Regions from separate parts of the Kitasatospora sp. NPDC051164 genome, predicted to be linked through region 2. Evidence: riboswitches for the same ligand, from Rfam matches in the RefSeq annotation. Region 2 holds a riboswitch; each other region holds the start of a gene.
What was found. Region 2 has a riboswitch for thiamine pyrophosphate ahead of thiO (glycine oxidase ThiO). Riboswitches for the same ligand answer to the same signal wherever they lie in the genome.
Positions count from the first base shown of each region.

Region 1 (9,960 bases), on a different contig from region 2:
TCCCTTTCAAGCCCTGGCGCGCGGTGTGCTGTCGGAGCGCAACCGTACCGCCGTGGGCCGACGGACCCGGGCGCGGGCCCTCGGTGGAGGGATCGCGGCCGGTCGGCAGGGACGGCGGTGGCAGCAGGGGCAGCGGGGCAGCGGGGAACGGCGCCGGACGCACTCGTGGGCGGTGCCGATGGCGGCACCGCCCACAAGGCCGGTTTCGCGGTGACCCTTTCCGCTGGCCGGACATGCGCTGTTCCCTTGGTGATGCGCGGTTTCCTCTGTTTGCTTGTTCCGGTGGTTCCGGTGTTCCGTTCCGCTTTCCCGAACCGGTCCGGTCCGAGCCCGTCCGCGAGCGATCAGCTCACCCGCGGCCACCCACCTCCGGCGCCCCCGCCCTCGGTGGTACTCGATGGGACTCGGTGCGGCCGTACGGTCAGGGGACGATCGGGGCGAAGATGACGTTGACGTTCTTGTTGCCCTGTCCGGCCAGGATGGCGCCCGCGTTGTCCTTCGCCGCGAGGGTGTTGTTCTGGTTCGAGGCGCCGGAGCCGGTGGCCGTCTGCTGCGTGGAGACGTAGTTGCCGTCGACCCCGCCGAACACGTTGCCGGTGCCGACGTTGGACACCACTCCGGCGTTGGAGCCGGCCGCGGCGCCCGCGCCGTTGTCGGCGGCGGCAACACCGGCACCCGCCAGCAGCAGACCGGCCGCGAGCGGGCCGGCGAGCAGGACTCCGGCCCCCCGTCGGGTGTGAATGCGAGCCATGTAAGCCTCCAGAAATCTGTTCATAGTGCAATGTCGAGCATGGTGTGCGGGGTTCGCCGGCCAGACGAACACCTGCGGGCTGCGACGCCGGAAGACAGACTTCCGCAACAAATCGACAAAGCACTAGCTCGACGGGAGGATTTCGCCCGTTCGCGTGATATCCATCCAGGCCGCGCATGACGACCTGAGAACCGGACGGCGCGCCGACACACTGCCAATGAGCTGGCCCTTCGTCCGGACGGCCGCTGGTTCGAGAGCGATCTGGAGCGGCGCTTCGACGCCCTGCGAACCATCGAGCGCACCACCCCGGCGCAGACGGGTCGCGAACGCGCCCCCGAAAAAGTTCGATCACCCTTCCATGTCGACTTTTCAGCCATTCGCAGACCATCGGAAAGTCACACTGAAACGGCGTAGGGACCGGCGCCGTCGCGGGCGCCGTCGCGGGCGTGGGCCCGGGCCCGGGAAAGCTGCCGACGGGCGCCGTCGAAAATCAGACCATCTTGCCCGGGTTCAGGATTCCCAGCGGGTCGAAGACCGCCTTCAGCTGCCGGTGCAGGTCCAGCGCCACCGGGCCCAGCTCGCGGGCCAGCCAGTCCCGCTTGAGCAGCCCCACCCCGTGCTCCCCGGTGATCGTGCCGCCCAGCTCCAGCCCGAGCGCCATGATCTCGTCGAAGGAACGCCGGGCCCGTGCGACCTGCCCCTCGTCCGCGGCGTCGAAGATCACGATCGGGTGGGTGTTGCCGTCCCCGGCATGACTGACCACCCCGATGGTCAGCCCGTGCCGCTCGGCGATCGCCGCGACCCCGTTCAGCATCTCGGCCAGCCGGGAACGCGGCACCGCCACATCGTCGATCATCGTCGTGCCCAAGCGGTCCATCGCGGGCAGCGCCAGCCGCCGGGCCGCCAGCAACAGAGCGGACTCCGCCTCGTCCTCGGCCGGCACCACCTCGGTCGCCCCGGCCTCCCGGCACAACCGCGCGACCCGTGCCAGCTCGCCCACCCGGCCCGGTCCGTCGAACGCCACCAGCAGCAGCGCCTGGGTCGACTCCGGCAGCCCCATCCGCCCCAACTCGTTCACGGCCCGCACGGAGACCGCGTCCATCAGCTCCATCAGCGACGGAGTCAGGCCCCGCGCCATCACCTCGCAGACCGCCGCACAGGCCGCGTCCGCGCTCGGGAACTCCGCCGCCAGCGCCAGCTGTGGGGCCGGCGCGGGCCGCAACGCCAGTACGGCCCGGACCACCACGCCGAGCGTCCCCTCCGAACCGACGAACAGCCGGGTCAGGTCGTACCCGGCCACGCCCTTGGCCGTCCGGCGACCGGTGGACAGCAGCCGCCCGTCCGCCAGCACCACGTCCAGGCCGAGCACGTACTCACTGGTGACGCCGTACTTCACGCAGCAGAGACCGCCCGCACCGGTTCCGATGTTGCCGCCGATCGTGCAGGACTCCCAGCTGGACGGGTCCGGAGGGTACGACAGACCCAACTCCTCTGCGGCCCGCGAGAGTTCGGCGTTCACCACGCCGGGCTCGGCCACCGCGATCCGGTTCACCGGGTCGATCTCCAGGATCCGGTTCAGCTTCACCAGCGACAGCACGACACAGCCGTCCACCGCGTTCGCCGCACCCGACAGCCCGGTCCGGGCGCCCTGCGGTACCACGGGCACCCGCAACTCGGTCGCGGTGCGCATCACGTGCCGCACCTGCTCGACCGTCTCCGGGAACACCACCACGGCAGGGACGCCGGCCGCACAGAACCCCGCCATGTCGCGGCTGTACGCGGCGGTCACATCGGGGTCCACCACCACGGCCCCGGCCGGGAGGCCCTGCGCCAGTCGGTCCGTCAGATCACCCATCGCCGCTGCCTCCGCTCGCCGCCCGACCAGCCTCCACCTCCGCACTCTGCCCGCGTGCCGGTGGTGGGGCAAGTGGGCCCCTGGGCGGGCGGGGAGGCCGCCCGGCGGCGGCGAGCGGAAGGGGCGGAGTTCAGGGGCCGTGTGGGGCGAGTGGCCCTGGACAGGGTGCGGAGGGCGTCCGGCGGGGCGGGGAATCGGCGAGGGCCCGGCCGTGTGGGCGTCGCGGGGCGGGTGGGCAGGGCGCCCGCTGCGGGTCAGGCCCGGCGGAGGGTGGGAGTGGCCAGGGCGGTGAGGCCGGCGGTGGCGGTGACGAGGGCGCAGAGGAGGGTGGGCAGGGCGGCGCCCGCCGCATCCGCGAGCAGGCCCAGCAGGGCGTTCGACAGCACCAGGGACACGCTCTGCACGAGCGTCAACAGGGCCTGTACACGGGAGAGATGGGAGGGCGGTGCGCCGGTCAGCACCAGCGGTCCGAGATGGCAGGCGAAGAGCCCCGAGCCGACGCCCGCCACCACGCTGCCCGCCAACGCCGCCACCGGCCCCGCGGCGAGCGCCAGCAGCGCGATCCCCGCCGACGCCGTGCAGAGCCCGGCCGCCGCCCCGACACCCGCCCCGGCGAGCGCGCCCCGCCAGGCGACCAGGCCGGCCACGGTGAGCACCCCGGCCGCCTGTCCGCCGCTCACCAGTCCAGCCGTTCCCGCCGTCCAGCCGTGCGCCCTGGCGAGCAGCGGGCCGAGGAGCGACACCACCGGCAGCAGTGCCCCGGCGGCCGCGCCGGTGAGCAGCAGCGCGGCCCGCAGCAGCGGGTCGCGCAGGGCGAGCCGGACGCCGGACGCCGCCTCGCGCAGCAGGCCGGCCGGCGCGGCGGACGGCGTCTCCTCCCGGGGCCGGACCCACAGCAGGACCAGCAGGACGACCCCGAAGCTCACCGCGTCCGCCACCGCCGCACCGGGCAACCCGCCGACAGCGACCAGCAGGCCGCCCAGCGGCGCCCCGAGCAGGACGGCGCTCTGCCCTCCGGCCTGGCGCAGCGCGAGTGCCCGGGGCAGCCGCTCGTCCGGCACCAGCCGGCCGGGCATCGACCCGCTCGCCGGGAGGTAGAAGGCATCGACGGTTCCGATCACGGCCGCCGCCGCGACCAGCAGCCACAGCGGCGTGCCCCGGCTGCCCGCGACGAGCGCGATGGCTGCGGTCGCGACCAGCATCACCGTGTCCCCGGCGAGCATCACGCGGCGGGCGCCGAACCGGTCCGCGACCGCACCGCCCAGCAGGACCAGTGCCGTCCGCGGCACGGTGATCGCGGTCAGGACGAGGCCGGCCGCCCCGCCGCCGTGCGCGGTGGCGGCCCAGCCGAGGGCGAAGTAGAGCGCGGCGTCGCCCAGCAGTCCGGCCTGGGTCCCGGCCAGCCAGAGCAGGTACGGCACGGGCAGCGGCGCCCGCGCGGCAGTGGCGGTGGCGGTGGCAGCGGCGGTACCGGCAGCGGGGGCGGTACCGGTAGCGGTGGCGGTACCGGTAGCGGTGGCGGTGGTCATGCCGGGCGACGCTAGGACCCTCGACCCGGTCGAGGGCAAGCGCGGTCTACCGGCGGACCACCGGCTCCTGGAGCTCGGTGACCCACCCGGCCTGGTCGTCCGGGCACTCCAGGTACAGCTCCCGGGCGTACCCGGCCGAGCGGTAGCCGTTCTCCTCGATGAAGCGGGCCAGTTCCTGGACGGTGCCGAGCACTGCGTCCATCGAGCCGCGGTGCACGATGGTCGCCGCCTCCCCGATCGGCGGCAGGTCGAGCACCTCGAAGTCGTGCGCGCCCGGCCGCACCGACAGCCCGACCGGGACGGCGACCAGGATCAGCACCGAGCCGTCACCCTCCGGCGCGTCCTCGTACCGGGCGACGGACGGGCCGGTCGCTTCGATCCCGGCCGCGGCCAGCCGCCGGCACAGCTCGTCGAACAGCGGGCCGATCACCGGCGTGATGTCCTCGGGCTCGTAACTCGCGGCCACACCGGCCAGTTGGGCCACCCGGACGGACGGCACCGGCTTCACCACGACATCGTGCGTGGACATGGTCCCCTCACTCTCGATCGTCCGGAGCCTCGCCTCCACCCGGGCCAGCCGCAGCTCGTCCGCCGCGATCGCCTCGGCGAGTTGGGCCCGCCGCAGCCGCAGCATCCCGCGCAGTTCGGCGGCGTCCACCTCGTCGTCCAGGACGGCCCGCACCTGCTGCAGCGTGAAGCCGAGCTCCTTGAGCGCGATCACCCGGTTGAGCCGGGCGAGTTGGGCCGCCTCGTACGAGCGGTAGCCGCTGACCGGGTCCACCCGGGCGGGCCGTAGCAGGCCGATCGCGTCGTAGTGGCGCAGCATCCGCACCGACACCCGGCCGTGGCTGGCGAAGTCTCCGATGTTCAACATGATGCGTCCACCCCATCGCCTCCCACGGTGTCAGGGTCAACCCCGACCGCCGGACCGCTCCCCGGAAACACCGAGGGCGGGTGCCGACTTGATGTCGGCACCCGCCCTGAGCAGGTGGTTCTCCTACCAGCGGAGAGCGTGGGATTCGAACCCACGGTGACGGGTCACGCCACGACAGTTTTCAAGACTGTTCCCTTAGGCCGCTCGGGCAGCTCTCCAGGCGGAGGTCAGCCTAACGGGTCCCGCGGGGTTCGGCGCACACGGTTTCGCGGCGTCGCGGGTCAGCGGGCGGCGGTCACTGGTCGCCGTCGCGCTGGCCGAGGGTGACCTTGGTGGTGAGGGTCTGGCCGTTGCGGGTGTACTCGACGTCGACGGTCTCGCCGGGCTTGTGCGTCCAGATCCGGCTGACCAGGGCGGGGCCGTTCTCGATCGGCACGCCGCCGAGCTTGGTGATGACGTCGCCCGGCTTGAGGCCGGCCTTGTCGGCGGCGCCGCCGGGGGTGACGGCGGGCTGGCCCTGGATGTCCTTGGTCTGGATCTGCGCGCCGTCGCCCTTGTAGTCGTCGTTGCGCAGCACGTCGAGCTTGGCGTAGACCGGCTTGCCGGTCTTGATCAGGGTGTCCGCGACCCACTTGGCCTGGTTGATCGGGATGGCGAAGCCCAGGCCGATGCTGCCGGCCCGGCCGTTGGCGGAGGCGTTGGACTGGATCGCCGAGTTGATGCCGACCACGGCGCCGCCGGAGTCGAGCAGCGGGCCGCCGGAGTTGCCGGGGTTGATCGAGGCGTCGGTCTGCAGGGCGTTCATGTACGAGGCCTGCGAGCCGGTGTCGTCGCCGGAGGCGACCGGGCGGTCCTTGGCGCTGATGATGCCGCTGGTGACGGTGGACTCCAGGCCGTACGGCGCGCCGATCGCGACGGTGGCGTCGCCGACGTTGACCTTGTCGGAGTCGGCCAGCGGCAGCGGGGCCAACTTGCTCTTCGGCGGGTTGTCGATCTTGACCACGGCGACGTCGTAGCCCTCGGCGTGGCCCAGCACCGAGGCGTTGTACGAGGTGCCGTCGGCGAACTTGACGGTCAGCTTGCCGCCGTTGAGGGTCGGCGCGACCACGTGGTTGTTGGTGAGGATGTGGCCCTCGGTGTCGAAGACGAAGCCGGTGCCGGTGCCGGACTCGCCGTTGCCCTGCGCCTTGATGGTGACGACGCTGGGCAGCGCCTTCTGCGCGATGGCGGCGATCGAGCCGGGGGAGGGCTCGTTCTTCTGGGTGTCGCTGGCCTGGACGGTGGTGCTGCGGTGGTCGTCCGCGGAGCTGCTGCTGTCGTTGCGGTCGGCCACGGTCACGCCGAGCGCGCCGCCGGCCACACCGGCGACCAGTGCGACGGCAGCGATCAGGGCGACCAGTCCGCCGCGCTTCTTGCGCGGGCCGCCGCCGTCCGGGCCGCCGGGGTAGTCGGCCGGGTAGCCGAGCGGGCCCGCCGGGCCGCCGGGGTAGCCCGCGCCGCCGGAGGTGGCGTCGTGGGTCGGGCCCCAGCCGCCGAGCGGCTGGCCCGCACCGAACGGGTGGTGGCCGTGCGCGGCGGGCGCGCCGGGGGCCGCCGGGGTACCGGGGGCGGCTGCGGCGGCGCCGTACGCGTCGTGCGCACCGGCGGCGGGGACGCCGTGGGTCGGGGTGGCGTACGGGTTGGCGGCCGGCGGCAGCGCCGGGGCCACGGGCGCTGCCGCCGGGGCCACGGGCGCGGCGGGCGGCAGGACCGGCGGCGGCGCGTCGATGTACCCGGTGGCCGGGTCGACGGCGTGCTCCTCGGCGACCGGCGCGGCGGGCGCCACCGGCGGGGCGGCTGCCTCGGGCGCGGCCGCCGGGGCCTCCGGCGCGGGGACCTTGGTGAAGGCGACGGTGGGCTTGTGCCCGCCCTCGGCCGGGACGGTCTCGGCCGTGCCGGCCTCGCCGGTGGCCGCCTCGGGTTCGGGCACCCGACGGAACGCCATGGTCTGCTTGTGCCCGCCGTCCGTCGGCGCCGCGTCCGCCGGGGCGGCCTCGGCGGGGACGGTCTCGCCGGTGGCCGCCTCCGGCTCGGGGACCCGGCGGAAGGCCATGGTCGACTGGTGCCCGCCCTGAGCGGGGCCTTCGGGAGCGGACTCAGCCGCCCCCTGGCCGGCGGGCTGCTCCCCCTGCGGCCCGGTGGGCCCAACCTCGCGCTCGGTGCTCACGGACGACCTCCATAGCTGGCAGAACCAAGGACCATAGTTTTTCGCACTGTCGATTCGATTGCCGTAAGGACCCCTCTGAAGAACTCATAAGAATCCTTAGCCGGTGCCGACGGCCGAGGGCTCCCCCCTCCCCGCCGGGCGTCCCGCGATGCGGACCGCGCACGCCCTGGCCTTGGGTGTTCACCCCTGTGCCGGTTAGCCTGTCGCTCCAAACTGACACGCGGGAGCTTGGACCGACCAGGCTGAGAGTGCGCATGTCGACCGTACGCCACGCGAGCGAGGCGGACGGTCGAGGGGGCGCTGACCGCCGGAACCTGTCCGGGTAATGCCGGCGTAGGGAGTATCGGCCATGCCGTCTGCTTCGTCATCCTCTTCTTCGGACGCTGCCGCGTCCAAGGACTTCCCCGAGTCCACCGCTGCGGCGACCACTGCCGCGGCCACCACGGCGACCGCCGTGCGGGACCGTTCCGAGCGCGTCGAGGCGCCGCTGGTCCTGGACACCGAGCCGCCGCGCACGCTGCGCTTCCGGGACCACTTCGCGCTCTGGATGAACCTGGGCGTCAGCCTGATCGGCTTCTCGACCGCCGCCACCGTGCTCGGCGCCCCCGGCAGCGAGCTGTCGCTGGCCGCCGCGGTGACCGCGATCGTGGTCGGTACGGCGGTCGGCACCGCGATGCTCGGCGTGGCCGCGCTGATCGGCGCCCGGACCGGCGCCCCCGCGATGGCGAACCTGCGCGGGCTGTTCGGCACCCGGCTGTCGTACCTGCCGACGGTGCTGAACATCGTGCAGTGCGTCGGCTGGGGCGTGTTCGAGCTGCTGACGATCTCGGCGGGCGCCCAGACCGTCGCCCACACCACCGGCTACCGCTGGCTGTTCGTGCTGCTCGCGGGCGCGCTGACGACCGCGCTGACCATCTGGCCGCTGGGCTCGATCGCGGTACTGCGCCGCTTCGTGGCCGGGGCGGTCGCCGTCGCGATGGTGTACTTCACGGTCCAGCTGGGCCGCCAGGGCGTGCCGGACCCGGGCGCCGGCAACTGGCACGGCTTCCTGGGCGCGACCGACGCGATGATCGCGGTGTCGATCTCCTTCGTCCCGCTGGCCGCCGACTACACCCGGCACTCGCGCACCCCGCGCTCGGCGTTCTGGGGCAGCTTCTCCGGCTACACGATCGCCCAGGTCTGGTGCTACGTGCTCGGCCTGATGGCGCTGCTGCAGTCCGGTGGCGACCCGAACAAGCTCTTCGACTCCTTCCTCGGCGTCTGGGCCGGCTGGCTGTTCCTGCTGGTGCTGGTGCTGCGCGAGACGGACCAGTCGTTCGCCAACGTGTACTCGACCGCGATGTCGGTGCAGAACCTGCTGCCGCGGGTGGACCGCCGGGTGCTGAGCGGCGTGATCGGCGTGCTGACCACCGTGCTGGCGCTGCAGATCGACCAGTTCACCGACACCTACTACAGCTTCCTCGGCCTGATCGGCTCGGTGTTCGTGCCGCTGCTGGCGGTGCTGGCGGTGGACTTCTTCCTCGGCGCCGGGCGCCGCGGCTGGAACCTCTCCGAGGACGCGCCCGCCCGCTGGACGATGCTGCTGCCGTGGGTGCTGGGCTTCGCCGTCTACCAGTTCATCTCGCCGACCAAGGTCGCCGACTGGTGGACGAACTTCTGGACCTCCGCCCAGGAGGCCCTGCACTTCACCCCGCAGGAGTGGACCTCGGCCTCGCTGTTCGCCTTCCTGGTGCCGGCCCTGGCCACCTGGGCGCTCACCCCGCTCTCCCGCCGCGCCGCGCGCTGACGCCGGGTGCCGGGTGCCGGGTACCCGAACCCGGCACCCGGAGACGGCCCCACAGGTTGGGGCCGTCTTCGCCTCCGCGTTACCTCCGCCGCCTATCGTTGGCCCTGTGACCAGCCCAGACCTGTCCTCGCCGGAGGCGCGCACCGCGCCGTCCGTCCAGGTGATCGCCCACCGCGGTTCCTCCCACGCCCTGCCCGAACACACCCTCGCGGCCTACCGGCGCGCGCTCGACGAGGGCGCGGACGCGGTGGAGTGCGACGTCCGGGTGACGGCCGACGGCCACCTGGTCTGCGTGCACGACCGGCGGATCGGCCGGGTGTCCAACGGCCGCGGCACCGTCTCGGCGATGACGCTCGCCGAGCTGCAGTCGTACGACTTCGGGGCCTGGAAGACCGGCCGCCCCAGTACCGACCCGGAGCTGCGCGGCGTGCTGCCGCTGGAGCGTCTGCTGGAGCTGGTGGTGGACTGCGGCCGCCCGGTGGACCTGGCGATCGAGACCAAGCACCCGGTGCGCTTCCGCGGCCTGGTGGAGGCCGAGCTGCTGCGGATGCTGGAGCGGTTCAAGATCGGCGCGGCCCGGGAGGGCGACCGCCCGTCCGCCCGGATCATGAGCTTCTCGTCGATCGCGCTGAACCGGGTGGCCGCCGCCGCGCCGGAGTACCGGCGGGTGTTCCTGTTCGAGCGGACGCTGCCGCTGCTCGGCAAACTGCGCGAGGGTGCGCCGCTGCCGGGCGGTGCGCGGATCGCCGGGCCGGGCATCGAGCTGGTGCGGGCCCGTCCGCAGCTGGTGACCCGGCTGCGGGAGCTGGGGCACGAGGTGCACGTGTGGACGGTGGACGAACCGGCCGACGTCGAACTCTGCCTGGAACTCGGCGTTTCCGCGATCATCACCAACCGGCCCGCCGAGGTGCTGGCGCAGCTCGGGCGGTGACCGGACGGTGATCCGCCGACGTACCGAC
Region 1 covers NZ_JBITFB010000007.1:269,501-279,460, forward strand. The annotation lists gene ACIBEC_RS13305 (hypothetical protein) at 422-751, opposite strand; gene ACIBEC_RS13310 (FAD-linked oxidase C-terminal domain-containing protein) at 1,242-2,606, opposite strand; gene ACIBEC_RS13315 (MFS transporter) at 2,861-4,135, opposite strand; gene ACIBEC_RS13320 (MerR family transcriptional regulator) at 4,182-5,009, opposite strand; tRNA gene ACIBEC_RS13325 (tRNA-Ser) at 5,140-5,227, opposite strand; gene ACIBEC_RS13330 (trypsin-like peptidase domain-containing protein) at 5,305-7,215, opposite strand; TPP riboswitch at 7,426-7,572, shown strand; gene ACIBEC_RS13335 (cytosine permease) at 7,565-9,001, shown strand; gene ACIBEC_RS13340 (glycerophosphodiester phosphodiesterase family protein) at 9,108-9,932, shown strand.
Region 1: another riboswitch for thiamine pyrophosphate. It lies ahead of ACIBEC_RS13335 (cytosine permease); the one in region 2 lies ahead of thiO (glycine oxidase ThiO).

Region 2 (9,960 bases):
CGGAGGACACCCGCCGGGAGACCGGCGCCCCGGGCGGCTCGGTCGCCCTGCCCGTCCTCGCCGGAACCGACGGCGACTGGCTGAAGACCGCCAACGAGTCCCCCGTCCCCGGCCTGTACCTCATCGGCGGCACCGCCCACCCCGGCGGCGGGCTCGCCCGCGTCGGCATGTCGGCCTGCATCGCCGCCAACCTGGTGGGCCCGGCGTAAGCGCGCCCCGGACAAGGCGAAAGGGGGCCGATATCGGCCCCCTTTCGCCTTGTCCGGTCGCGTCAGCCCTGGTGCCAGGTGTTCTGCTGCTGGTAGCCGTAGTTCTGGTCGTAGACCGGCTGCGGCGGGATGCCCTGGGTCTGCGGGTCGGGCTGGGGCTGCCACTGCTGCTGGTGCTGCTGCTGGGCGTTCGGGTCCCAGGCCTGCTGGTGCTGCTGGTAGCCCGCGTACTGGTCCTGCTGCGGCATCTGCTGCTGGCTCTGCTGCTGCGGGTAGGCGCCGTACGGGTCCTGCTGCTGCGGGATCTGCTGCGGGTCCTGCTGCTGCGGGTAGGCGCCGTAGGACTGGTCGTAGGCGAAGGCGGGCTGCTGCTGGGTCTGCCACTGCTGCTGGTCGTAGCCGCCCTGGTAGGCGGTGGCGTACGGGTCCTGGGCCTGCTGCTGCGGCTGCTGCTCGTAGTACGCGGGGGCGTAGATGCCGTCCTGGGCGAGCTCCTGCATCGCGAAGGCGGCGGTCTGCTCGACCTCCGGCAGCTCCTCGGGCACCGGCTGGACGGCCGGGGGCTCCTCGACGGCGCTGACCTCGCCGATCCGCTCCTTGGCGACCGCGACGGCCGCCACCGCGGCCCCGCCGCCGGTGAGGGCGCTGAGCAGCGGCACCTTGGCGAGCGGGCCCGGCAAGCTGCCGTCGGCCTTCCGCAGGGACCAGCCGTCCCGGTAGCCGCGCTTGACCGAGAGCGTCACGAAGGTCTGGCCGACCGCGAACAGCACCGCGCCGGCCCCGATCACCACGACCGACCCGAGGCTCATCCCGGCGGCCACGCCCAGGAAGCCGACCAGGGCCAGGGCCCGCCAGTGCAACGGCGCCCGGTTCTGCAGCAGCACCTCGGCGACCAGCCAGAGCGCCACCACCGCCAACGCGGCGTACAGCAGCAGGTATCCGATGCCCATCCGCCCGCTACCTCCAGTCGCGTGCCCGCGCGTCCACGCCGCGCGTGTCCGGCGACTGTACCGGTTCAACGGCCGGGGTACCGCATTGCGTTCCCACCGCACCCGGAACCGGCCGCACACGACCGAGCCCGTCCCCGTCGGAACGGTGACGGACTCGTGAACACCCGACGTCAGCACGGCAGTCGGGCAGGACCACGCGCAGGCGGCGGGCTGCGGCTCAGCGCTTGTGCAGCCCCAGGTTCTGGTAGATCTCCAGCGTCGCCGTCGAGTGGTTCAGCGTGATGAAGTGCAGACCGGGCGCACCCTCGGCCAGGAGCCGTTCGGCCATCGCCGTGGCGTGCTCCATGCCGACGGCCCGCAGCGCCGCCGGGTCGTCGATGGCCGCCCGCAGGCGGGCCTCCAGGTCGGCGGGGAAGGGCGAGCCGCTGAGCTGCGGGAAACGCTCCAGCTGCTTGGCGTTGGTGACCGGCATGATCTCCGGGATGATCGGCGTCTCGCAGCCGGCGGCGGTCACCCGGTCGCGCAGCCGCAGGTAGTCGTCCACCTCGAAGAACATCTGGGTGATCGCGTAGTCGGCCCCGGAGCGGATCTTCGCCACGAAGTGCCGGATGTCGTCGTCCCAGTTGCTCGAACGCGGGTGCATGTTCGGCGAAGCCGCGACGCCGACGCAGAAGTCGCCGATGCCCTTGATCAGCTCCACCAGCTCGTACGCGTAGGTGACGCCCTCGGGGTGGCTGACCCACTCGCCCAGCGGGTCGCCCGGCGGGTCACCCCGGACGGCGAGGACGTTCCGCACGCCCTGGTCGGCGTACTGGCCGATGATGTTGCGCAGCTCCGCGATCGAGTGGTCGACGGCGGTCAGGTGGGCGACCGGGGTCAGCGTGGTCTCGGTGGCGATCCGGCCGACCATGTTGACCGTGCGCTCGCGCGAGGAGCCGCCCGCGCCGTACGTCATGCAGACGAAGTTCGGGTCGAGCGGTTCGAGTCGACGGATGGCGTCCCAGAGCTTCTGCTCACCGACCTCGGTGCGCGGCGGCATGAACTCGAAGGAGAAGGAGCGCTTGCCGGCCGCCAGGAGTTCGCGGACGGTCAGTGCGCGATCCGTTCTCGTGGAAGCGATACCGAGTGCCATGCTGGCAGGCTATCCGCCCCTCATGGAGGCCGGACAACCCGATTCCACGGATTGAGACAATTAGTGGACGGCATTCCGGTTGACCCCGCAGGGCCGCTCGCACGCCCGTTCCCAGCCGCCCAGCTACGCTTGCTGCACCCCAGAGAACCAGCGGAGCCCCATCGTGACCTCGTCCAGCACCCGGCCGGCCAACCCCATTGACGTGGAGGACGTCCGCACACGCGTCAACGCCGCGCTCGCCGCGTTCATGGACGGCCAGTCCGCGCTGCTCGGCAAGATCTCGCCCCAGCTGGTCCCCGCGTCCGACGCGCTGCGCGACTTCCTGCTCGACGGCGGCAAGCGGCTGCGCCCGGCCTTCTGCTACTGGGGTTGGCGGGCCGCCGGCGGCCCGGCCAGCCCGGGGGGCGACGGGGGCGACGGGGGCGACGGGGGCGACGGGATCGCCAACGCGGCCGCCGCCCTGGAACTGCTCCAGGCGAGTGCCCTGGTGCACGACGACCTGATGGACCGCAGCGACACCCGCCGCGGCCTGCCCTCGATCCACCGCCGCTTCGAGGCACTGCACCGCGACAGCGGCTGGCGCGGGGACCGCGAGCAGTACGGCGCCTCGGCCGCGGTGCTGCTCGGCGACCTGCTGCTGATCTGGTGCGACGAGCTGTTCCTGCGGTCCGGCCTGGAGCCGGCCGCCGTGCTGGCCGCCAAGCCGGTGTTCGACCTGATGCGCACCGAGGTCATGCTCGGCCAGTACCTGGACGTGCTGGAGCCGGTGGCCGGCGACTCGACGGACGAGGGCGCGCTGGACCGGGCGCAGACGGTGCTGCACTACAAGTCCGCGAAGTACACGATCGAACGCCCGCTGCAGGTCGGAGCACTGCTGGCCGGGGCCGGACCCGAGCTGGTCGAGGCCCTCGGGGCGTTCGGGCTGCCACTGGGCGAGGCCTTCCAGCTGCGGGACGACCTGCTCGGCGTCTTCGGGGACCCGGCGGTCACCGGAAAGCCGGCCGGGGACGACCTGCGCGAGGGCAAGCGCACCCTGCTGGTCGCGCACGCGATGCGCGGCCTGCCCACCGCCGACGCCCGGCACCTGGACGAGCGGCTCGGCGCGCCGGACCTGGCACCCGAGGAGGTTGCCGGGCTGCGCGAACTGGTCGCCCACAGCGGCGCGCCCGAGCTGGTGGAGCACCGGATCGAGGAGCTGATGCGGCAGTCGCTGGCCGCGCTGCAGGCGGCCCCGCTGGTGGACGAACGGGCCCGCGGGGTGCTGCTGGCACTGGCCGAGGCCGCCACCATCCGCAAGTACTGAAGACGTGGCCGAGGCCGCAACCGTCCGCAAGTACTGAGAAAGTGGCCGAGACCGCCACCGTCCGCGAGTACTGGCGGACGGCGACGGCCTCAAAGGCGGTCCTCGGCGGCGGTCAGAGCGCCGCGCGCACCCGGCGGGACAGCTCGGCGGCGGCCGCCCGCGGGTCCTCTGCGGCGGTGATGGCCCGGACCACGACGATCCGGCGGGCACCGGCGGCCAGCACCTCGTCCAGGTTGCCGAGGTCGATCCCGCCGATGGCGAACCACGGCCGGTCGGTGGCCTGCTTCGCCGCGTACGAGACCAGGCCGATGCCCGGCGCCGGGCGGCCCGGCTTGGTCGGGGTCGGCCAGACCGGGCCGGTGCAGAAGTAGTCCACCCCGGGTTCGGCGACCGCCGCGTCCACCTCGGACTCGGCGTGGCAGGACCGGCCGATCAGGACGTCCTCGCCGAGGATCGCCCGGGCGGCCGGCACCGGCAGGTCGTCCTGGCCGAGGTGCAGCACGTCCGGCCGGGCCGCGTGGGCGACGTCGGCGCGGTCGTTGACGGACAGCAGCTTGCCGTGCCGACGGCAGGCGTCGGCGAAGACCTCCAGGGCCGCCAGCTCCTGCTTGGCCTCCAGGCCCTTGTCACGCAGCTGGACGATGTCCACCCCGCCCGCCAGCGCCGCGTCGAGGAACTCGGCGAGGTCGCCCTGCTCGCGGCGGGCGTCGGTGCACAGGTAGAGGCGCGCGTCCGCCAGGCGGGCGCGCGGCGTGTCCGCCGCCATCAGATCAGCATCGCCTGGGCGCGGCGCTTGACCTCGGTGCCGCGGTTCTCCCGCAGTGCCTGGATCGGGCTGCCGGGCAGCGACGGGTCCTCGGTGAAGAGCCACTCCAGGATCTCCACGTCGTTGTACCCGCAGTCGCGCAGCACGGTCAGGGTGCCGGACAGGTGCTTGACCAGCCCCTGGCCGTCGATGAACGCCGCAGGGACCTGCAGCGACTTGTTCGGGCCCCGCCGGACGGCGATCAGGCCGCCGCTGCGGACCAGGTCGCGCACCTCGGTGACGCGCACCCCCCACTGCTCGGAGATGTCGGGGAGGTACATCCACTCGGCGACCAGGGCTTCAATCTTGCTTTCGATCTCACTCACGCCACCAGACTGCCACCTCCGCGGCCCGCCGCGCACCAGCCGCTACCCGGCGACCGCCGACTTCAGCGGAACCGAGGGGTCCGCCGCGCGGGCCGGGTCCAGCGCCGTACCGCGTTCGATCAGCTTCCGGCCCTGGGTGAGGTCGCGCGGCCGGTCCACGGTCAGCAGCGCGCTCGGCACCCCGTCGCGCAGCCAGAGCACCGCCCAGGAGCCGTCCTGCGGACTGCCCCGCCACAGCGGCTCGTCGCCCTCGGCGTGCCGGCCCACGTACTGGACCATCCGCCCGAACTGCTCCGACCAGAAGTACGGCACCGGGTCGTACGGCGGCGCGTCCGCACCGAGGACGGCGGCGGCCGCCGCCTCGCCGGACTGCAGCGCGTGGTCCCAGTGCTGGACGGCCAGCCGGCCGCCGGCCCGGGCCGAGGGGTAGCTGACGCAGTCCCCGGCCGCGAAGACACCGGGCAGGCTGGTGCGCAGCCTCGCGTCCACCACGATGGCGCCGGTCCCGTCCAGTTCGACGCCGGAGCCAGCCAGCCACTCGGTCGCGGGCCGGGCGCCGATGCCGACCACCACCTCGTCGGCGGGCAGGTGCGAGCCGTCCGCCAGCAGCACCGCGCCGGGCTCGACGGCGGCCACGCCGACCCCGCAGCGCAGGTCGACGCCGGCCTCGGCGTACCAGGCGGCCATCGCCGAGCCGATCGCGGTCGGCAGCGCGCCGGGCAGCGGCGCCGGGCCCGCCTCGACCACGGTCACCTCGCAGCCCGCCTCGCGGGCGGCGGTGGACACCTCGGCGCCGATCCAGCCCGCGCCGACCAGCACCAGCCGCAGGCCGGGGCGCAGCAGCGCGCGCAGCGCCAGCGCGTCGTCCAGGGTGTGCAGCAGGTGGGCCCGCTCGGCGCCGGGCAGGGCGCGCGGGACGGCGCCGGTGGCGATCACCAGCGAGCCGTACGGGAGGTCGCCGGCGTCGGTGTGCAGCACGCCGGGGGTGAGGCCGGTGGCCCGGCGCCCGGTGCGGACCTCGATGCCGAGGTGCGCGTAGTCGATGTCCAGGGTGGTGCTGTCGCTCTTGCCGAGCAGCACGTCCTTGGAGAGCGGTGGCCGGTCGTACGGCGCGTGCGGCTCCTCGCCGACCAGCGTGATCCGCCCCCGCCAACCGCCCTGCCGCAGCTTCAGGGCGCACTGCGCCCCGGCCAGCCCGGCCCCGACGACGACCACCTGATCCGTCCCGCTCAGCTCTGCCACGCCCGTCACTGTACTCAGCGCGACGCCACCGCTTCCGGGCCGTCCACCCTTCGTTCAGGCGCGGCCTCGCGCCGAGCGGCCCCCTTCCGCCTCCCCCGGTCCACCCTTCGTCCGGCCCTTCGGCCGGGCCGGGCCCCGGCGTTATGGTGGGGACACCATCACGGGAGCCCGGCGAACCGGGCTGAGAGGCGGGCTGGCACGGCCTGCGACCGTCCGAACCTGATCCGGGTCATACCGGCGAAGGGAGAAGAGCAGCTTTGACACGCATGCCATCAGGCGCCCCACCCGACGTCCTGGTGATCGGCGGGGGCATCATCGGCCTCGCCGTCGCCTGGCGGGCGGCGCAGCGCGGGCTGCGGACCGTCGTGGTCGACCCCACCCCCGGCGGCGGGGCGGGCAAGGTCGCGGCCGGGATGCTCGCCCCGGTCACCGAGCTCCAGTACGGCGAGGAGCCGCTGCTGCGCCTCGGCATGGCCTCCAACGAGCGGTACGCGGACTTCGTCGCCGAACTCACGGAGGCGAGCGGCGGCCAGGACACCGGCTACCGCCAGTGCGGCACGATCGCCGTCGCGCTGGACTCCGACGACCGCGAGGAACTGCGCGAACTGCACGCATTCCACCGGCGGCTGGGCCTGGACTCGACCTGGCTGACCGGCCGGGAGGCCCGCAGGCTGGAGCCGATGCTCGCCCCCGGGGTGCGCGGCGGCCTGCACGTCGCGGACGACCACCAGGTGGACGGCCGGCGGATGCTCACCGCGCTGCTGTCGGCCGGGGAGCGCGCCGGCGTCGTCGTCCGGGCCGCCGAGGCGGTTGAGCTGCTGGTCGAGGGCGGCCGCGCGGTCGGCGCCCGCCTGAGCACGCACGAGACCGTGACCGCCGACCAGGTCGTGCTCGCCGCCGGCCCGCACAGCCACCGGCTGGCCGGTCTGCCCGAGGGCGTGCTGCCCGCGATCCGCCCGGTGAAGGGACAGGTGCTGCGCCTGCGGGTCCCCGACGCCTACCGGCCGTTCCTCTCCCGCAACGTCCGCGCCGTGGTGCGCGGCCGGCACATCTACCTGGTACCGCGGGAGAACGGCGAGCTGGTGATCGGCGCGACCACCGAGGAGCAGGGCTACGACACCACGGTCACCGCCGGCGGGGTGTACGAACTCCTGCGCGACGCGCACGAGTTGGTCCCGGGTCTCACCGAACTCCCGCTCGCCGAGACCTCGGCCGGTCTGCGCCCGGGCTCGCCCGACAACGCGCCGCTGCTCGGCCCGACGTCACTGCCCGGGCTGGTCGCCGCCACCGGCCACTACCGCAACGGCGTGCTGCTCACCCCGGTGACCGCCGACCTGCTCTCCGAGTACCTGGCCACCGGCGAACTCCCCGAACTGGCACAGCCGTTCACCCCCACCCGGTTCTCCCCCACCCCCGCTCGCCCCACCACGAAGGCCCTGGCATGACCGAGATCGCACCGAACGAAACCGGCCCGAACGAGATCGCACCGAACGAAACCGGCCCGGACGAGATCGCACTGACCGTCAACGGCAAGCCCCGCGAGGTGCCCGCCGCGACGACCCTCGCCGAGGTGGTGGCCACCGTCAGCCGGGCCAACTCCGGCGTCGCCGCCGCCCTCAACGAGGCCGTGGTGCCCCGCAGTTCGTGGTCCGAGACGCCGCTGACCGCGGGCGACCGGGTCGAGATCCTCACCGCCGTGCAGGGAGGCTGAGATGGCCGACGACCTGCTGACCATCGCCGGGACGAGCTTCTCCTCCCGGCTGATCATGGGCACCGGCGGCGCGCCGAGCCTGGAGGTGCTGGAGCGTGCGCTGCTCGCCTCCGGCACCGAGCTGACCACCGTCGCGATGCGCCGGGTCGACGCGGGCACCCAGGGCTCCGTCCTGGACGTGCTGACCCGCAACGGCATCCGCGTGCTGCCCAACACGGCCGGCTGCTTCACCGCCGGCGAGGCCGTGCTGACCGCCCGGCTGGCCCGCGAGGCGCTCGGCACCGACTGGGTGAAGCTGGAGGTGATCGCCGACGAGCGGACCCTCCTGCCGGACCCGATCGAGCTGCTGGACGCCGCCGAGACCCTGGTCGACGACGGCTTCACGGTGCTGCCGTACACCAACGACGACCCGGTGCTGGCCCGCAAGCTGGAGGACGTCGGCTGCGCCGCGATCATGCCGCTGGGCTCGCCGATCGGCTCCGGTCTCGGCATCCGCAACCCGCACAACTTCCAGTTGATCGTGGAGAGTGCGGGCGTCCCGGTGATCCTGGACGCGGGCGCCGGCACCGCCTCCGACGTCGCGCTGGCGATGGAGCTGGGCTGCGCCGCGGTGATGCTGGCCTCCGCGGTGACCCGGGCTCAGGACCCGGTGCTGATGGCCGAGGCGATGCGGCACGGCGCCGAGGCGGGCCGGCTCGCCCACCGGGCGGGGCGCATCCCGCGCCGCTTCCACGCCGAGGCCTCCTCCGCGATGGCCGGCCGGGCCGACCTGGACACCCGGGAGCGGCCTGCCTTCTGAAGCACCGGCGTGTCACAAGCCGGGCACAGCCGGGCCCCGGGGCGGCGTCCTCCGGGTCCGGCCGCCCGGCCCGGCACTAGACTCGCCGGGTGGACATGGCACTGCACGACCCGCTGATCGGCGCCCTGCTCGACAACCGGTACCGGGTCGAGCAGCGCATCGCGACCGGCGGGATGTCCACCGTCTACAAGGGCACCGACACCCGACTGGACCGGGTGGTCGCCCTCAAGGTGATGCACCCCGCGCTGGCCGGGGACGAGGCCTTCACCAGCCGCTTCATCCGCGAGGCCAAGGCGGTCGCCAAGCTCACCCACCCCAATGTGGTCAACGTCTTCGACCAGGGCGCGGACGGCGGAAACGTTTTCCTCGCCATGGAGTACGTGCCCGGCCGCACCCTGCGCGACCTGCTGCGCGACCGCGGCGCGCTCTCCGTCCGGGCCGCGCTGGACGTCCTGGAGCCGGTGCTCGCCGCCCTCGGCGCCGCCCACCGGGCCGGGCTCGTCCACCGCGACGTCAAGCCGGAGAACGTGCTGATCACCGAGAGCGGCCTGGTCAAGGTCGCCGACTTCGGCCTGGTCCGGGTGCTCGGCGCCGCCGACGGCGCGCCCACCTCGACCAGCACCGCCACCGGTGGCACGGTCCTGGGCACCGTCTCCTACCTGGCCCCCGAGCAGATCCTCCCGGACGCCCCCACCGACCAGCGGGTCGACGTCTACGCGGCCGGCATCCTGCTCTACGAGATGCTCACCGGCCGCCGCCCGCACACCGGCGACAACCCCGTCCAGGTCATGTACAAGCACCTGCACGAGAACGTCCCCGCCCCCTCCCTGGTCGCCCCGGCGGTCGGCCCGGAGCTGGACGCCATAGTGGCCGGCGCCTGCGCCCGGGTCGCCGACGCCCGCCCGTACGATGCGGTCGAGCTGCTCGCCGCGCTCCAGCGGGTCCGCCGCACCCTCACCCCGGCCGAGCTGGACGCCGAGCCGCCGGCCTCCACCCGGCCGAGCCCGCGCTATCCGACCAGCGAGCCGACCTCGGTGATCCAGCCGCTGCCGCGGCCCGCCGACGCCCCGCCGCCGGAGCGCACCAGCGTGCTGGACGTGCCGCCGGAGCTGATGGACCAGCTGCTCACCGAGCCGCGCCCGTACGACGAGCCGGCCCCGTCGCGCGAGCGCCGGCCCGGCCTGCTGCGCCGGATCCCCCGCAAGGCGCTGATCTGGGCCTCCGTGCTGACCGCGCTGGTGCTGGCGGTCGGCGGTGCCACCTACGGGCTGTCCGAGGGGCTGTACGGCTCGGTGCCCGGGGTGCTCGGCAAGGACCGGGCCGAGGCGCAGCGAATCCTGGACAAGGAGGGTCTGCACGGCAAGTTCGTCGAGGCGTTCAGCGAGTCCGTCCCGTCCGGACAGGTGATCTCCACCGACCCCGGGGTGGGCGCGCGCACCCGCCGGAGCGACAGCATCACCGTCACCGTCTCCAAGGGGCCCAA
Region 2 covers NZ_JBITFB010000004.1:78,570-88,529, forward strand. The annotation lists gene ACIBEC_RS07405 (NAD(P)/FAD-dependent oxidoreductase) at 1-209, shown strand, start outside; gene ACIBEC_RS07410 (hypothetical protein) at 272-1,159, opposite strand; gene metF (methylenetetrahydrofolate reductase [NAD(P)H]) at 1,377-2,291, opposite strand; gene ACIBEC_RS07420 (polyprenyl synthetase family protein) at 2,455-3,594, shown strand; gene thiE (thiamine phosphate synthase) at 3,707-4,360, opposite strand; gene ACIBEC_RS07430 (Rv2175c family DNA-binding protein) at 4,360-4,725, opposite strand; gene ACIBEC_RS07435 (FAD-dependent oxidoreductase) at 4,768-5,976, opposite strand; TPP riboswitch at 6,118-6,230, shown strand; gene thiO (glycine oxidase ThiO) at 6,234-7,412, shown strand; gene thiS (sulfur carrier protein ThiS) at 7,478-7,678, shown strand; gene ACIBEC_RS07450 (thiazole synthase) at 7,680-8,477, shown strand; gene pknB (Stk1 family PASTA domain-containing Ser/Thr kinase) at 8,573-9,960, shown strand, end outside.

Region 3 (9,960 bases), on a different contig from region 2:
CACATCCCCGGACCGTACGTGTACGCGGACGACCTCGCGGTGGCGATGGACGGCGGCGTCACCATGGAGGGGCGCCTGCTGGTCGCCCGACTGCCCATCAACTGACAGCCGTCATCGAACAGTTGTTCCCAGCGCTCGGGCCGTCGCACGCGCGCGGCCCGGGGCGCGAAATTCCGGAAACCGACTGTCAGCCCGGGCACACCCGCCCCTACCATGAGGCACACCACACCCGGCCGCCCGTCCGGCGGCCCGCCTCCGCGCCCGTTTCGGCGTCCTGAGGGCGCCCGCGCCCCCGGGGCGGAGCGAACCGGAGTCCGCACGAACGGGGTCCCCATGTCCAACCCCCCGCCGCTGCTCGCCGAGGACCGCCCGGAGTACGAGCGCCTCCTCGCCGAAGCCCTGCGCGACCGCACCGTCCTCACCGCCCTGCGCGCGCCCGGCGCGCACACCACCGACCAGCTGCGCATCCGCGCGCTGCGCGACGCCGACGGCATCAACGCCGCAGCCGCCACCGAATACGCGCACTACACCCGGCTGCGCGACAGCCTGCGCGCCACACCCCCACCCCCACCCGGCACCGAACCCACCGCCCCCGGCCTGCTCACCCAACTGCGCTCCGCGAACGGCGGCGCCGGACTCTTCCCCGTCCTCACCGTGCTCACCCCGATCCTCGCCTGGGCCGCCGCCCTCTTCCTGCTGCTGGTCGGCTACCTGCTGCGCGCCGCCGAGCCGGACCTCGCCCTCGCCCGGTCCCTCGTCACCGCCGGCTGGGTCGCCCTCGCCGCCGGGGTCGCCGCGATGGCCATCGGCATCGTCGGACTCCTCCTCACCGCCATACGCGACGGCACCGCCGCCCCGGCCGGCACCGACCCGGAACTCGCCGCCGAACTCGCCGACGCCCGCACCGAATGGCGCACCGCCCTGCGCGAGCGCGGCCTCCTGCCCTACCTGCACGCCGCACTCCCGCCGGTACCCGGGCGCGAACCCGCCTCCGAACCCGCCTCCGAACCCGCCTCCGAACCCGCTCCTGATCCCGGCACCGCCGAAGGACCCGACTTCAGCAGCCCCGACTTCAGCAGCCCGGGCTACACCTCCCCCGCCTTCACCAGCCCCGGCCCCGACGGCCTCACCGACCCCGAGGGCCGCACGTCCCGCCCCGCCGCGTTCACCACCCCCGACTTCACCGGCCCCGGCTACACCCCGCCCGCCTTCACCGGCCCCGACGACGTCACCTGAGCCGTCGGCCGCCGAACTCCCCCTGCCGAATCCGAATCCGAGTTCGAGCTCAACCCACGGGGACTCCCCCGCACGTCGTCACTCCGCCAGGCTGGACGCACAAGAGAACACCGGCGTGGGGGGACAGCGATGAGCACCGGACGGACCCGACCACCGCACACCGGACCGACGGCTCTGCAGGCCGCGCTCAGGCTGGTCCCAGCAGGGCCAGGCTCCGCGCCGCCACCCGACCTACGCTCGTCATATGGGCACACCACTGGGGGACTTCATCCGCGCCAAACGCGACAGCATCCAGCCGGAGACACTGGGCCTGCCCGACCACGGCCGCCGCCGCTCACCCGGGCTGCGCCGCTCCGACCTCGCCGTCCGCGCCGGCATCAGCGTCGAGTACCTGACGAGGCTGGAACAGGGCCGCGACCGCAACCCCTCCACCGCCGTCGTCAACGCGCTGGCCGACGCCCTCAGCCTCGACCCCGCCGAACGCAACCACCTGCGCTACCTCACGAAGATCACCGGCGGCGCGTGCGCCGGACGCACCCGGCCCGCCCCGGCGCCCCGCGAGATCCGCTCCACCGTCCGCGAAACCCTGCGGCTGCTCGAACCCGGCATCGCCGCCGTCACCAACCGGCTCGGCGACGTCCTCGCCCACACCAGCGGCTACGCGGCCGTCCTCGGCGCGGCCGGCCTGCTCGACAACCCGGCCCCCAACCTCACCCGCTACGTCTTCACCGACCCGCGCGCCCACGACCTCTTCGCCGACTGGCACGACATCGCCGACGAGCAGGCCTTCGACCTCTGGCTCGGCCCCTCCGCCGAGGCCTCCGAATGGCTCAGCACCGAACTCGCCCCCGTCGCCGGCCCCGAGTTCACCCGCCGTCTCGGCAACCACCTCGTCCCCCGCCGCGGCCCGCTCCGCCTCCACCACCCCGCCGGCCCCGAACTCCGCCTCCACCGCGAGACCCTGGACCTGCCCGCCGACTCCCAGCAGCTCCTGGTCCTCCTCCCCGCCGACGACGAGACCGCCGCCCACCTCGACCGCCTCCTCACCCCGGCCCCGCCCCGCCTGCGCGCCATCTCGTGAGGACCGGGATCTCGTGAGGACCGGCGCACCCCCACCTCCGTCACCCGGCCCCCGCCACCCCGGCGGCGTCCGCCGCCGCCCGCACGAACGCCAGCACCCGCGCCGTCGTGTTCCCCTCCCGCCACACCGGGCCGCGCTCGATCGGGGGCGCGTCGTGGATCGGCACATAGGCGACGTCCGGGCGGGGGTAGTAGCGGCGCGAGTGCTCGCCGACCGGCAGCACGCCGCGGCCCATGGCGACCAGGCTGAGCATCTCGGAGAACGTGCCGCCGGACGGGCCCTTGGGCACCGGGCGGCCGGCCGGGGTGTGGCCGGGGGTGCGGTCCCGCTTGAAGCCCACCGAGGTGACCGCCGGGTACTGCACCACGGGGTGGTCGGCGAGCACCTCGATCGACACCGACCGTTCCCCGGCCAGCGGATGCCCGGCGGCCACCGCGAGGACCCGCTGCTCGGTCAACAGGACCGGGCCGCGGGCCATGCCGTCGAACGGGTAGGAGGCGATCAGCACGTCCACCGAGCCGTCCACCAAGCTCGCCCGGGAGTTGGAGAGCTGGACCTCGCAGACGTCGACCCGGCAGTCGGGGTGCCGCTCGCCGAACAGCGCGGCCGCCTTGAGCAGCAGCGGCGCCGTCCACTCGCCGAGGAACGCCACCCGCAGCCGCCCGGTGACCCCCCGGCTGGCGTCCTCCGCCCGACGCAGGGCCGCCGCCGTCGCCTCCACCACCGGGACCAGGTCATCGACCAACTGCCGCCCCACGGCGGTGAGTCGGACCGACCGGCTGGTGCGCTCGAACAGCGGGCCGCCGATCCGGCGCTCCAGCTTCTTCACCACCTGACTGACCCGCCCGGTGGTCAGGTGCAGGCGCTCGGCGGTCCGGCCGAAGTGCAGCTCCTCGGCGAGCGCGAGGAGGACCTCGATCTCCAACCGCTCCAGCATCCCGCGCCACCCCTCGATCGTTGAATTCAGCTCAACGATCGTACGTTCATCGGACATTGATGGAAGGTCTGGCCCGGAGGATCGTAGAGCCCGTCACCAGCCGCGCCGAACCGCCCGCGGCAGTACCACCGCCGAACCCGAAGGCCCCCATGACCAGCGCCGCCACCGGCACCGCCCCCAGCACCCCCGCCGACACCGCCGCCGCCACCGGCCGTCGGATCACCGCAGGCCTCTTCATGTCCCTCGACGGCGTCGTCGAGGCCCCCGAGACCTGGCACTTCCCCTATCTCAACGAGGAGATGGGCGCCGTCGTCGGCGGCCTCGCCGCCGCGGCCGACACCCTGCTGCTCGGCCGCCGCACCTACGAGGCCTTCGCCGCCACCTGGCCGCTCCAGAGCGGCGACATGGCGGACGCCCTCAACGCGATCCCCAAGCTGGTCGCCTCCACCACGCTCGACAAGGCCGAGTGGAACAACTCCACCGTCCTCGGCGGCGACCTCGTCGCCGAACTGACCGAGCTCAAGCGGCAGCCGGGCCGTAACATCAGCCTCTCCGGCAGCATCATGCTCACCCGCACCCTGCTGCGCGCCGGGCTGATCGACGACCTCCACCTGCTCGTCCACCCGATCGTCCTGGGCCCCGGCATCCGCCTGTTCACCGAGCAGGACCGGATCCCCCTGCGACTCGCCCACTCGGTCACCTTCAGCACCGGCGTGGTCCACCTGCACTACCAGCAGGCCTGACCCCCACCCTCCCCTCCCCCACCCACCGAAGGAACCCACCCATGCGCGTCGTCGCCTTCGACCACCTCGTCCTCAACGTCTCGGACGTCGAACGCTCCCTGGCCTTCTACTCGGGCCTCCTGGGCCTGGAGCCCGTCCGCGTCGACGAATGGCGCGCCGGGAAGGCGCCCTTCCCGTCCGTCCGGGTCACCGCCGAGACCATCATCGACCTGACCAGCCGCCCCCGGAACGAGTCCAACGTCGACCACATCTGCCTCACCGTCGAGCCCCTCGACTGGCAGGAGGTCATCGACTCCGGCACCTTCACCGTCCTCGAGGGCCCGGTCTCCCGCTACGGCGCCCGCGGCACGGCCACCTCCGTCTACGTCCAGGACCCCGACGGCAACACCGTCGAACTCCGCTGGTACCCCCGCTGACGGGTGCCGCCCCGACCTCACAGGGGAGGGCCGGGGCGGCACTTCAACCCGCCACGAGCCGAACAGCCGTCAGTGGAAACAGCTGAACGGTCGGGAAGTGGGTGCGGTAGCGCGTGGCGGCATCCCGGGCGAGCAGGCGGCAGCCCCGGACAGCGGCATGCGCGCCCATGGAGACGCTTCACGTCGGTCGAACCTCGGTCGAACGTCAGTCGGCTGCCTCAGGCCACGCTCCCGTCACTGCGCATGACGGCCAGTCCCGTGTACGTGAAGACGCAGCCGAGACCCACCCCCCAGTCGTCGCCGTCGTCGTCGTAGCGGAGGGAGCGGTCCGCGAAGGCGGTTCGGAGGTCGTCGAGCGGTATCACCGTGAAAGCATCGCTCTCCACGGGGAAGTGGCGGACCTCGATCCAGCCCTCACGCACGTACGGGAACAGGGGAACGAGCTGGCGATCGACCCACTCGGAGAGCTCCACGCCGGTCAGCTCGGTCGGCAGATCTTCCCAGATGCCGAACGGCCCGGTGAGCATCCCGCTGGACTCGGCGGCGCAGACCAGCACCTTCTGTTGCTCGCGGGTGAGCTCGTCCCAGTCGGGCAGCCCGTCACCGGTCGCGGCCGGAAGCTCGCTCATGTCCCACGACTCGCGCGCGGACTCGGTGGCGTGCAGGTCGAACGTCGCTGCGGTCTTCGGACTCCAGAGCCAGTTGGCCGGTTCGGCCAGGACGTCCTGCAGTTGCGAGCCGGTCACGACCGGATCGGTCGGGGCAGCGCCGAGACCCTGCCGTATCCGGACGGTGAGCAGGCCGCGCTCGACGAGGTCCAGGGCAACCGCGGCCAACTGCGGTACCAGCGCGCGCTGTTCGTCCCGGGTGTAGCTGCGCGGCGGCGGAGCGCCCTGTTCCCCGGCCCACCGGAGATCAATTCCGTACTGCTGGACCGTTCCGGCCAGGGCGGACTGCCACAGACCGCGGCGCATCAGCGTCTGCTCGGCCGGGCTCAAGGCGTTCCAAGGCTGCATGGCATGGATCATCCCAGGCACGGCCCCATGTCACCGAGCAGATTTCTGCGCAGCCGAAGCGCTGCTCCAGGAAGTCCTCCCGGAGCAGCGCCCGGGTCGGTGCGTCGTCAGTCCGCCGGCGGGAGGCAGATCCGGTTGCCCTGGGCCTTGAACCAGCGCAGGGGAAGCCACCGGCAGCCGGCTCAACGCAGGAGTTCGGCCGCCGGGGTGTGGTTTCCGGTTGCCGAGGCACCTGCCATCGCCGAGGAAGCGCTCTTCGGATCGGTGCGGGGCGGTACCACCAGGAGGAGGAAGTGGTCCTGGAAGCCCCGGGTGACACTGATCGTCGCGTCACTGCCGGCGAACCAGTTGATCTTGACCAGGAGGCCGTTCACCATGAGGGACCGGGGCACCTCGCCCCAGGCCAAGGTGTCGAGGCCGACCCGAACGATCGGCCCGAGGTGGGCGCCGAGCGCGGTGATCAGGTCCGGCAGCTCGGCCAGGATGTGGTTCGAGCGGGGCCACCACGCGCCGTCGAAGATCCCCTCCCGAGTCATCGTCGGCTCCAGCACCAGGCGTGGCAGGAGCGGAACACCGGGCACGGACCACGGCCCGGAGGAGGAAGGCGTGGGAAGGGGGACCGGCATCATGTGAGGCCGCCCGTCTGGTCCACGAGGGACCAATCATGACCCAGGGCGACACCAGCGCGAATGCCGATATTCGGAATGTCCTCGGTTGTCTCCCACGGTACTCCGCAGCGGTCTCCCAGGTCACGGTCGCCGACGCCGTGGACCCCTGCGACGACCGGACAGCCGACGACAACCGCCTGCTCGCCGCCGGGCCCGCCTGAACGTCGCGCCGCCGGGGCGCCGCCCCGGGAGACCTGTCGGCCTCCCGGAGCACGCCGTCAACCAGGCATCAGCGTCAGTCGGCCAGCGGGAGGTAGACCCGGTTGCCCTGGGCCTTGAACTCCTCGGACATGGCCTGCATGCCGGCTTCGGCTTCGGCGTCGTAGCCGGATGCCACGGCCGTCGCGCCGTCGCCGTGTTCGTCGCGGATCTTCTGGGAGATCTTCATCGAGCAGAACTTCGGGCCGCACATGGAGCAGAAGTGGGCCGTCTTGGCGGGTTCGGCTGGGAGGGTCTCGTCGTGGAAGGCGCGGGCGGTCTCCGGGTCGAGGGCCAGGTTGAACTGGTCCTCCCAGCGGAATTCGAAGCGGGCGTCGGAGAGGGCGTCGTCCCATTCCTGGGCGCCGGGGTGGCCCTTGGCCAGGTCGGCGGCGTGGGCGGCGATCTTGTAGGTGATCACGCCGGTCTTGACGTCGTCCCGGTTGGGCAGGCCCAGGTGCTCCTTGGGCGTGACGTAGCAGAGCATGGCGGTGCCCCACCAGGCGATCATCGCGGCGCCGATGCCGGAGGTGATGTGGTCGTAGCCGGGGGCGACGTCGGTGGTGAGCGGGCCGAGGGTGTAGAACGGCGCCTCGTCGCAGATCTCCTTCTGGAGATCCATGTTCTCCTTGATCTTGTGCATCGGGACGTGGCCCGGGCCCTCGATCATGACCTGGACGTCGCGCTCGCGGGCGATCCGGCCGAGCTCGCCGAGGGTCTGCAGCTCGGCGAACTGCGCCTCGTCGTTGGCGTCGGCGATCGAGCCGGGGCGCAGGCCGTCACCGAGCGAGAAGGTGACGTCGTAGGTGGCCAGGATGTCGCAGAGTTCCTCGAAGTTGGTGTAGAGGAAGTTCTCCTGGTGGTGCGCCAGGCACCAGGCGGCCATGATCGAGCCGCCGCGGGAGACGATGCCGGTCTTGCGGCGGGCGGTGAGGGGGACGTAGCGCAGCAGCACGCCGGCGTGGACGGTCATGTAGTCGACGCCCTGCTCGCACTGCTCGATGATGGTGTCCCGGTAGACCTCCCAGCTCAGCTCCTCGGCCTTGCCGTCCACCTTCTCCAGGGCCTGGTAGAGCGGCACGGTGCCGATCGGCACAGGGGAGTTGCGCAGGATCCACTCGCGGGTGGTGTGGATGTTGCGGCCGGTGGAGAGGTCCATGACGGTGTCGGCACCCCAGCGGGTGGCCCAGGTCATCTTCTCCACCTCCTCCTCGATCGAGGAGGTGACGGCGGAGTTGCCGATGTTGGCGTTGATCTTCACCAGGAAGTTGGTGCCGATGATGGCCGGCTCCACCTCCGGGTGGTTCACGTTGACCGGGATGACGGCCCGGCCGCGGGCCACCTCGGCCCGCACGAACTCGGGCGCCAGGCCCTCGCGCAGTGCCACGTATTCCATCTCGGGGGTCACCACGCCCCGCTTGGCGTAGGCGAGTTGGGTGACGGCGGCACCGCCGCGGCCACGCAGCGGGCGGCGCGGGCGGCCGGGGAAGACGGCGTCCAGGTTGCGCAGGTTTCCGCCGCGCGGCGCGGTGTGCTTGATCCCGTCGTCCTCGGGGCGCGCCTCGCGGCCGTCGTACTCCTCGACGTCGCCGCGCTGGCGGATCCAGGCGTCGCGCAGCGCGGGCAGGCCGCGCCGGACGTCGGGCTCGTACGACGCGTCGGTGTACGGGCCGGAGGTGTCGTACAGCGGGACGGCCTTGCCGTTGGTGAGCCGCACCTCGCGGTAGGGGACCCGCAGGTCGGGGCGGGATCCCTCGCGGTAGGCCTTGCGCCAGGCCGGGGTCGGGTAGCCGGTGCGCTCACTGCTGGGGGTGCTCTGGGCAGGCTGCGGCTGTGCTTCGAACGTGGTCATCTGACCTCTACTCCCTACGCCGGCATTACCCGGTCCAGGTTCCTGCGGTCGACGCAGCCGTCGGTCCGTCCGTCGACGGTCCGGTCAGCGTCCTCTCAGCCCGGTGCTCCGAGCTCCCGCGTCGCAGGCGGTGTTGCCTGCACATGACGCCCAACACCGTAGCGAGCCGATTGCCGCAGGTCCAGAGGGGGTCCACGGGTGACGCCACGGGCGGAGCGACGGGCAGGCTCACCGGCGGATCCCCTCGGCTCGGGGAACGCCCGAGGCCCGGCTCCCCGTGACGGGGACCGGGCCTCAGGGCGGCGGTGGAGGAGCGGGGTCAGCTCTTGGCGGCCTTCTTCACCAGGATCACCACGGCGGCCGCGATGCCGACCACCACCAGCAGCTTGATCGCGATGCTCAGCAGCGCCCCGACGACGCCGAAGACGAAGGCGACGACGTTCCAGGCCAGCACCAGGACCAGCACCGGGATGACGATGTTGCGCACCCACGAGGGCAGCGACTTCCAGAGCTCAGCCATGTCCGTTCCTCTTCTCCCCTCGGGTCGGCCGCCGTCCGGTGCCGCATCCCGCTTGCTTTCGATACTTCGATCGTACGGGGGTCCGAGTGCCGGAACGAGGCCCAACGGCCCGGAGAGAACCCCGAGATCACCCCGACCCCGACCCCCGGGGAGACCCTCCGCCGACCTCCGGGGAGATCCCCTAGACGGCCCCCGAGAAGGACCGCGCCGCACCGCCCGGGAACCGCGCGGGGCAGACGCCGGTCCGCCGCCGGTCCACCGCCGGTCAGACCGGCCAGCGCTCGCCGCGCCAGGCGGCGTCCCAGAACATCCACTCGTAGCGCGAGGTGGTCACGAAGTGCTCGACCACCTTGCGGCGTTCGACCGGGGAGAGCTCCTCGCCGAGCCGGTCGGTGAGCGCCAGCACCCGGCGGACCACCGACTGGAACGCCTCGTCGCCGTAGGTGGCGATCCACTTGGCGTAGAGCGGGTCGGGGGAGCCCTGGGCGAGCAGCGCCTCGCCGACCCGGGCATAGATCCAGTAGCAGGGCAGTACCGCGCCGACGGCCTCGGCGAAGGAGCCGCCGTAGACGGTGGCCAGCAGGTAGCTGGTGTAGGCCCGGGTGGTGGGCAGCACCGGTTCGGCGGCGGCCTGCGCGGCGGTGCCGCCGAAGGCGGTCAGGAACTCGGCGTGCATGCCCTGCTCGGCGGCCAGCGCGCCGACCGCGTCGTCGGCGAAGGCCCGGACGTCCTCCTCACCGGGCGCCTTGGCGGCGCAGACGGCGAGGGCGCGGGCGTAGTCGCGCAGGTAGTGCGAGTCCTGGACGACGAAGTGGCGGAAGGCCTCGCGCGGCAGGGTGCCGTCGGTGAGGCCGGCGAGGAAGGGGTGGGCCAGGATCTCGGCGTAGACCGGCTCGATGGCCGCCCAGAGTTCTTCGGTGAGGCTGCGGGTCATACGAACGACCCTAGACGGCCGGGCCGGGGCCCAGGCCCAGACGTTCAGGCCCGGCGTGCAGGCCCCGACGTTCGGTCCCGGCGTTCGGCCCCGGCGTTCAGGCCTCGGGCGGCGAGAACACGACCAGGACCCGCAGTTCCTCGGTGATGTGGTGGAACCGGTGCGGGGTGCCGGCCGGGACGTACGCCACGGTGCCGCGCGCGACGGTCGCGGTCTCGGTGCCGACGGTCAGCTCGGCCCGGCCGCTGATCACCTGGTAGATCTCGTCCTGGTCGTGCGCGGTCTGCGGGTCGGTGTCGCCGGGGGAGAGCGCGTACAGCCCGGCGGACATCCGTGGTTCGCGCAGGAACCGCAGGTAC
Region 3 covers NZ_JBITFB010000018.1:143,018-152,977, forward strand. The annotation lists gene ACIBEC_RS26545 (metallophosphoesterase) at 1-105, shown strand, start outside; gene ACIBEC_RS26550 (hypothetical protein) at 334-1,236, shown strand; gene ACIBEC_RS26555 (helix-turn-helix transcriptional regulator) at 1,481-2,317, shown strand; gene ACIBEC_RS26560 (LysR family transcriptional regulator) at 2,358-3,311, opposite strand; gene ACIBEC_RS26565 (dihydrofolate reductase family protein) at 3,404-3,997, shown strand; gene ACIBEC_RS26570 (VOC family protein) at 4,039-4,413, shown strand; gene ACIBEC_RS26575 (hypothetical protein) at 4,632-5,429, opposite strand; gene ACIBEC_RS26580 (DUF5994 family protein) at 5,612-6,058, opposite strand; gene ACIBEC_RS26585 (hypothetical protein) at 6,094-6,258, shown strand; gene thiC (phosphomethylpyrimidine synthase ThiC) at 6,333-8,147, opposite strand; TPP riboswitch at 8,142-8,277, opposite strand; gene ACIBEC_RS26595 (DUF5326 family protein) at 8,467-8,667, opposite strand; gene tenA (thiaminase II) at 8,933-9,601, opposite strand; gene ACIBEC_RS26605 (cupin domain-containing protein) at 9,699-9,960, opposite strand, start outside.
Region 3: another riboswitch for thiamine pyrophosphate. It lies ahead of thiC (phosphomethylpyrimidine synthase ThiC); the one in region 2 lies ahead of thiO (glycine oxidase ThiO).